2 regions of the Bradyrhizobium sp. LeoA1Lang genome follow, and region 1 is predicted to be linked to the other one. Evidence: riboswitches for the same ligand, from Rfam matches in the RefSeq annotation. Region 1 holds a riboswitch; the other holds the start of a gene.
The links. A riboswitch is a leader RNA that binds a small molecule or an ion and turns the genes downstream of it on or off. The one in region 1 is predicted to bind cobalamin.
Positions count from the first base shown of each region.

Region 2: it holds a riboswitch for cobalamin, as region 1 does, so the genes downstream of both, ACZYOF_RS24880 (ribonucleoside-diphosphate reductase subunit alpha) here and ACZYOF_RS38075 (DUF1636 family protein) in region 1, are expected to answer to the same signal.

Region 1 is NZ_JBVAPG010000200.1:9,223-12,622, forward strand. Features, by position in the region: gene ACZYOF_RS38065 (precorrin-8X methylmutase) at 1-422, opposite strand, end outside; gene cobG (precorrin-3B synthase) at 422-1,585, opposite strand; gene ACZYOF_RS38075 (DUF1636 family protein) at 1,683-2,054, opposite strand; cobalamin riboswitch at 2,149-2,365, opposite strand; gene ACZYOF_RS38080 (hypothetical protein) at 2,483-2,683, opposite strand; partial or broken gene ACZYOF_RS38085 (CobD/CbiB family cobalamin biosynthesis protein) at 2,736-3,031, opposite strand; gene ACZYOF_RS38090 (hypothetical protein) at 3,053-3,235, opposite strand.
Region 2 is NZ_JBVAPG010000080.1:2,891-6,290, reverse strand. Features, by position in the region: gene metE (5-methyltetrahydropteroyltriglutamate--homocysteine S-methyltransferase) at 1-405, opposite strand, end outside; cobalamin riboswitch at 513-715, opposite strand; cobalamin riboswitch at 848-1,066, shown strand; gene ACZYOF_RS24880 (ribonucleoside-diphosphate reductase subunit alpha) at 1,182-3,400, shown strand, end outside.

The DNA of each region.
Region 1 (3,400 bases):
AGCGCGGTGGGCGCGTTGCCGATCGCGACAAGGGCGCCATCGAGGTGCGGTCGCCACAGTTCCAGTGCCGCGGCCGAACGGGTATCGCGCATGGATTGTGCCAGTACGTGAACGGCGGGGTCGCCGAGCGTGCAGACGATGGCATTGACCGCCGGCAACCGCGCGCGTGTAATCCCCTCGGACACCATACGCGTGTCGCAAAGTACGGGCGCGCCGGCCTGCAGCGCATCCCGCGCCGCCGCCACCATGCCGGGCGTGAAACGGATATGGGCCTCGAGCCCTACCATGCCGGCGGCATGGATCATGCGCACGACCACCTGTTCTTCATCGGGCGTGAAGCGCGTCAAGTCCGCCTCGGCGCGGATGGTGGCAAAGGACTGTCGATAGATCGCTGCACCGTCGGCTTCATAAATGTGCGGCATCAGCGTCCTCCCGCCAGCATGGAGGGATTTTCGATGATGACGCCGTGGCTCAAGCCACGCATAACTGGCGCGGCGCGCGGCGAGCCGTCGCGGATGAGATCGAATCCGGCGCTGGTCGCAACCAGCGTGATCGCGGTCGCCCCGGAATGCGCGCAGCCCTTGGCGCAGCCCGAAACGTGGAGGCGCGCGTCCGCGGCGATGTGCGGCGCAAGCGCGGCAGCCAGCGTGCGGGTATCGGCAAGAGCCTCGCGGCAGCGCGGCGCGCCGCTGCAAGCGATGACGCGAAGCGCTGGCTCATCGGCCTCGGTGATGAGGTCCGCACCGCGCGGCATCGTGCGTGCTCCCTCAGCAAGAATCATCCGCCACGGTGTCATACGCAACCCTTGCGCATCTGCGGCAATAAGCCGAAGTGCCGAATGGGGCAGTTGCCCGAATGCGACGCCGACCATCGCACCCAGCGGACAAAGACCGGGACGAGGCACAGCGATCGTCGGTGCGGGCTCGGTCCTACCGAGCAGTGCATCCGGCAATCTCGCGCCGGCCATGATGTGGGCGGCCATGCGCCCTCGCCTGCCGCTGGTGCCGCCTGAGGTAATGAACCATTCGGCAAGCGCGACTGCAACGCTCACAGCGTCGCCGCGCGTAACGGAGCGACCAAACTCAGCGCCATCGGCGCGCACCAAAAGGCCGCCCGCGCGGCCACGCTCGATCCGAATGTCCGCGGATGCGCCAGCAAGCACCCGTTCCTTGCCGTCATCGACAGCGAAGCCAAATTTGGTCGGAAGAGCTAGCCAACTGCCGGCAAGGGCCTGCTCCAGTTCGGCTGCGAGCGAACGCGTGTCATCGCCTATGCCCCAGAACGGTGTCACCAGGATGTTGCGATGCGACTCGGCCTCCGGATCATGGTCAAGCAGCTTCAATTGGGCGAGACCGTCGAGCAGAGACAAGTGTCCCTGATCACTCACGCCTCTGATCTGGAAGTTGGCCCGGCTGGTCAAGTCGATCAAGCCGTTGCCGTAACACTCTGCCAGATCAGCCAGCCCTGCCGCCTGTGCCGCATCGAGCCTTCCGCCATAGGGGCGCACGCGGACCACGAGCCCGTCGCCTGACTGCATCGGCCGCAACGCGCCAGGGCACCAGCCCTTGATAGCGACCGTACTCATGACGCCTCGCGCGGCGCAGCCGCGATCGAATTTCGGCGCGTCTTCCAGAGTGATGCCAAGCCAGTGACGACCGTGACAGGGACTTTTGCGAGCGTGTTCATTCCGCGGCTTCTGGCAGGGCGGCGATAGGTGGAATGCGAGCGAGCGATTGTTTGCGGAAGATCTCCGGCCGGCTGCGCCATGGCACGATGCCATCGGGTGCCGCCGCGTAAGCTGACGCGCCGGCAATCACGTCGTGCGCGTTGCCATCGGACAAGCGACCGTAGACATAGGACCACCGTCCCGGCGCGCTGAGCGCGACCGAGCAGCCCTGGTTACAGGCGGACAGGCATTCGACGGGAACGACGACGCCGTCAGGCACGCCCGCGTCGAGAATAGCGGCATGCAGGCGCGCACCGGGCGTAATCTCGCCTTCCCCGAGCGTCTGGCCCGGGCGGCATGTGATGCAAACGTGAAGAGTGACGATCATCGCCCCTTCCTGAATTGACGGCGGGAAGCGATGAGGTGCACGAACCGTCCTTGAGGAGGCTTCGCTTTCCCCGTCGCGGAACACCCCGTCCGCCGGTCTCAACGTTGCGCTGGCAGGTCTCCCGGCTTGCGGAGCAGGGTCTTTCCCTTCGATCCCCGCCTTCCCGATCCCCAGCTGATCAGTGGCTTCGGGCATCTCTCCGGTCACGGTCGCGGGGGCGGCTGCTTTTCAGGCCAAGCCGTTTGGCTCGAGCCCTATCGCATTCCCTCTTCGCCTGTCGCAGAACAGGCACCAACGCGGGCCAACCATTTGCTCTGGGCCGCAACTTGTCAAGCCAAAGGGACCACGCCGGATGATGTCCGAACCAGGTGCCGCCGAGGACGGGGACATCGTCGCGCCCGAGGGCTCCACCGACGCCCGCCACGCCATCAAAATGGCGAAAAAGGAGATGGTCCGCGAAAGATCAGGGCGACCAAGGGCGGCGAAGAGGGACTGATCGGGCGCAGGTGATAAGCCAGGGCTAGCTCGGTAAAGCTTTCGTCGATCACTAGACGGCCGACACGCGGCAGGATCGAAAGAAGTTCACTCTGATCATGATGCTTTCCGTCGGGATCGTTCGGGTTGACCACGATCGCGAGCTCAGCCCTCGCGAGCGCCTCGAGTTCCCGCCGCGATGGTCTCGTGATACGCTCGCGGACCGCTGAGCCGCTCGCCGAGCGCTCCAGCTATGGCGGCTTCGAGCCAGCCGGCATTAATCGAGCGGCGCCGGTTCGCATCGCGCATCATGCATGACCACCCTGCGAAGACCGGGGCGCGCAGCACGAAGAGAACAGCGGTCAGGCGAGCTGGAATGAAGTTTGCCACATCATCGATGCGCGCGCCGCAGCCCAACCAAGAGCTTCGTGTCGCGGCGTATGATGGCCGATCATAGAGTCCAGTGCGTTGATCGCCTTGTAGCCGGCAATGCCAGGTACCCCACCCCGACCAAGCCGGGATTTCTACTTCAGCAAATATGCGCCTGCGAATTGTTCGGCCATCACCGCACGTTCTTCTTCAGTTTGACCCAAATGCGACATCGACCCGTGATGGTCCTTCGCATCCAGCGTATGATGGTCATTTCGATTTAGCACCTCCTCCATCCCTGCCGGATCAGGCTGCGTTGTCTCGTCGAGGATCGGCATGGGCATTTCGGTGGCAGGGCCTGGCGCGGCGAACGCTAAACTAGTCACAACCGATAGCGGAATGCCGAGTTGCACTCGGGGGAAGCTCCCTTCGAGGGCGTGATCGCGGCCTCGTGGGAGGGCCGCAACAGGTCACCTCCGCGGCCGAAGTCTCTCCGCGAAATC
Region 2 (3,400 bases), on a different contig from region 1:
GGTGTCGAACCATTTCGTCATTTCGAGCGCCGCCACGCCGTGCGCGTGATGGCCATGTCCGCAGGCCTCGTCATGCGCGTCGGCCTTGGTGCCGCGTACCATCGCGAAATAGGTCGCAAGCGGCACTGCGCCGCCGGTCCAGCCATAGGTTTCCGGGATCGCGCCGACCATCGCGCAGGTGTCGAGCACCTGATCGTAGAACGAAAAATCGTTCGACGGGATCACGGTGATACCGAGCTTCTTCTGCCGCGCCCAATTGGCCGCACGGAGCCCGATGCCGGTTTCGATCAGCGTCTTTTCGTCCGATGCGCCGGACCAAAAGCGTTCCAGCGCGAATTTCAGTTCACGGCGCGGACCGATCCGCGGCGTTCCGAGAGATGCAACAGCAAGTGAAGTGGAAGACATTGGCTTAACCCCATGAGTTGGGGGCAAAGGCCGTAGTGACACGTCTGGATTCCCTGCGCGAGGTGTGCACGGAATCGCAACCGCACCACCGGGACACCCCGCCCGAGGACGTGTATGTTGTCGAGGCAGGTCTCCTGGCTCGCGGGTCGTTGCTGCGGTCCGGCCTTCCCGAAGCTTTGCAGGCTTCAGTGGCAATTGTGGACCGCGGCTCGCCGCTTACAGTTGCGGGGGCAGCTCCGGCTTCACACCGGCTTCCCTCTTAGCTCCGGAAAAAAGATCTCTCCGAAGAACCACGACGCGTTCACTTACCGGCAAGATCGCGCGAACGTCAACTCGGATGGCATCACGTGCGCGTGGCGCCGGTTGTTCACAGCGTCAACGGCATGGGCTGAAATTTTTGCGCTTCGCCCATACGTCCCATTGACACCATTCCCCAAATCGCACCAGATGTAGCTGTCACGGTCCATCATGACGCAAGGAATGGTGGCTAAGAGGGAAGCCAGTGATCGCGCATTTATCGCGAGAATCCGGCGCTGCCCCCGCAACTGTAAGCAGTGAGTTGCTCCCGACTTTAGACGTCACTGATGCGGGATCGCATTGGGAAGACGGGGAGTAACGCCGACCTGCGAGCCAGGAGACCTGCCGTGACAGCAAATAACGTCCACGGGCGGGGTGTCCCGGCGGTCGCTTGCAGGCTCATGCCGGTGCGCCGCCGGCATCATCACGCAGCGTCGCCTCCGGCATCCGGCCCCAACAAACATCACGGGGTCTGCAAGATGTCACTCTCTCTCGATCGCGAAGCCACCGCGTCGTCTCTCATTCACCTGCGCCCCGAATCGATCGCGGCGCCGGAGGCGCGGCTGCCGATGCAGGTGATCCGCCGCAACGGCACGGTGTCGCAATTCGATGCCGGCAAGATCTCGGTGGCAATGACCAAGGCCTTCCTCGCGGTCGAGGGTCATACGGCGGCTGCGTCGCGCCGCGTGCACGAAGCGGTCGAGGAATTGACCGCCGAAGTCGTCGGCGCGCTGTCACGCCGGATGAGCGAAGGCCGCACCTTTCATATCGAAGACATCCAGGACCAGGTTGAACTGGCGCTGATGCGCAGCGGCCATCACAAGGTGGCGCGCGCCTACGTGCTCTATCGCGAGGAGCGGGCGCGGCAGCGCGCCGAGCAGCAGGCCGCGAAATCAGCAAAGGCCGCGGCCGGCCCAATCATCCACGTCACGCTCGCGGACGGCAACAAGGTGCCGCTCGACCATGCGCGGCTGGCGATGATCGTCGGCGAGGCCTGCGCCGGGGTCGACGGCGTCGATGCCGCGCCTGTGGTGGCAGAAATCCAGCGCAATCTGTATGACGGCATCAGCCAGGATGAACTCGCGCTCGCCAGCGTGATGGCGGCGCGCACGCTGGTTGAGCAGGAGCCGAATTACGCCTATGTCAGCGCGCGCCTGCTGCTCGACAAGCTCCGCACCGAAGTGCTGTCCTTCGTGCAGGGCGCACCAACCACTGCGTCGCAGGCGGACATGGCCGTGCGTTATGGCGAATACTTCCCGGTCTATATCAAGGCCGGCATCCGCGCCGAATTGCTCGATCCCGAGCTCGGCCGCTTCGACCTGAACAAGCTCGCCGCGGCGCTGAAGCCGGAGCGCGATCTCGCGTTCCAGTTCCTCGGCTTGCAGACGCTTTATGATCGCTATTTCCTGCATGTCCGCGGCGACCGGATCGAATTGCCGCAGGCCTTCTTCATGCGTGTCGCCATGGGTCTGGCTTTGCGCGAGATCGACCGCGAGGCACGCGCGATCGAGTTCTACAATCTCCTGTCCTCCTTCGACTTCATGGCGTCGACGCCGACGCTGTTCAATTCCGGCACGCTGCGGCCGCAACTGTCGTCCTGCTTTCTCACCACTGTTCCTGATGATCTCGACGGCATCTTCAAGTCGATCAAGGACAACGCGCTGCTTGCCAAATATTCCGGCGGCCTCGGTAATGACTGGACCCGCGTGCGTGGGCTTGGCGCGCACATCAAGGGCACCAATGGCGAGAGCCAGGGCGTGGTGCCGTTCCTTAAAGTTGCCAACGACACCGCGATCGCCGTCAACCAGGGCGGAAAACGCAAGGGCGCGGTCTGCGCCTATCTCGAGACCTGGCACATCGACGTCGAAGAATTTTTGGACCTGCGCAAGAACACGGGCGACGATCGTCGCCGCACCCATGACATGAACACCGCCAACTGGGTGCCCGATCTCTTCATGCAGCGCGTCGAGGCCGATGGCGCATGGACGCTGTTCTCGCCGGACGAGACGTCCGATCTGCATGATCTCTACGGCAAGGCTTTTGCCGAGCGCTACGCGTCCTACGAAGACAAGGCCGCGCGCGGCGAGATGCGCGTATCCAAGAAGATCCGCGCGGTCGATCTCTGGCGCAAGATGCTGACCATGCTGTTCGAAACCGGGCATCCCTGGATCACCTTCAAGGACCCCTGCAATTTGCGTTCGCCGCAGCGCCATGTCGGCGTGATCCATTCCTCCAATCTCTGCACCGAGATCACGCTCAACACTTCGGATGAGGAGACCGCGGTCTGTAATCTCGGTTCGATCAACCTGCTCAACCATATCGGCGAGCGCGGGCTCGACTCGGTCAGGCTGAAGCGGACGGTCGCGACCGCGATGCGGATGCTCGACAATGTCATCGACATCAATTTCTACACCATCCCCGAGGCACGGCGCTCCAACCTGCGGCACCGGCCGGTCGGCCTCGGCTTGATGGGATTCCAGGATGCGCTGCACGTGCTGCGGATCCCGCTTGCTTCGGACGCGGCTGTTGCCTTCGCCGACACCAGCATGGAGGCGATCGCCTATCACGCGATCTCGGCTTCCGTCGATCTCGCCGCCGAGCGCGGCCGTTATCCGTCGTTCGAGGGATCGCTGTGGAGCCAGGGCATCCTGCCGATCGATTCGATCGAGCTGCTTGCCGAAGCGCGCGGTGAAGTCGC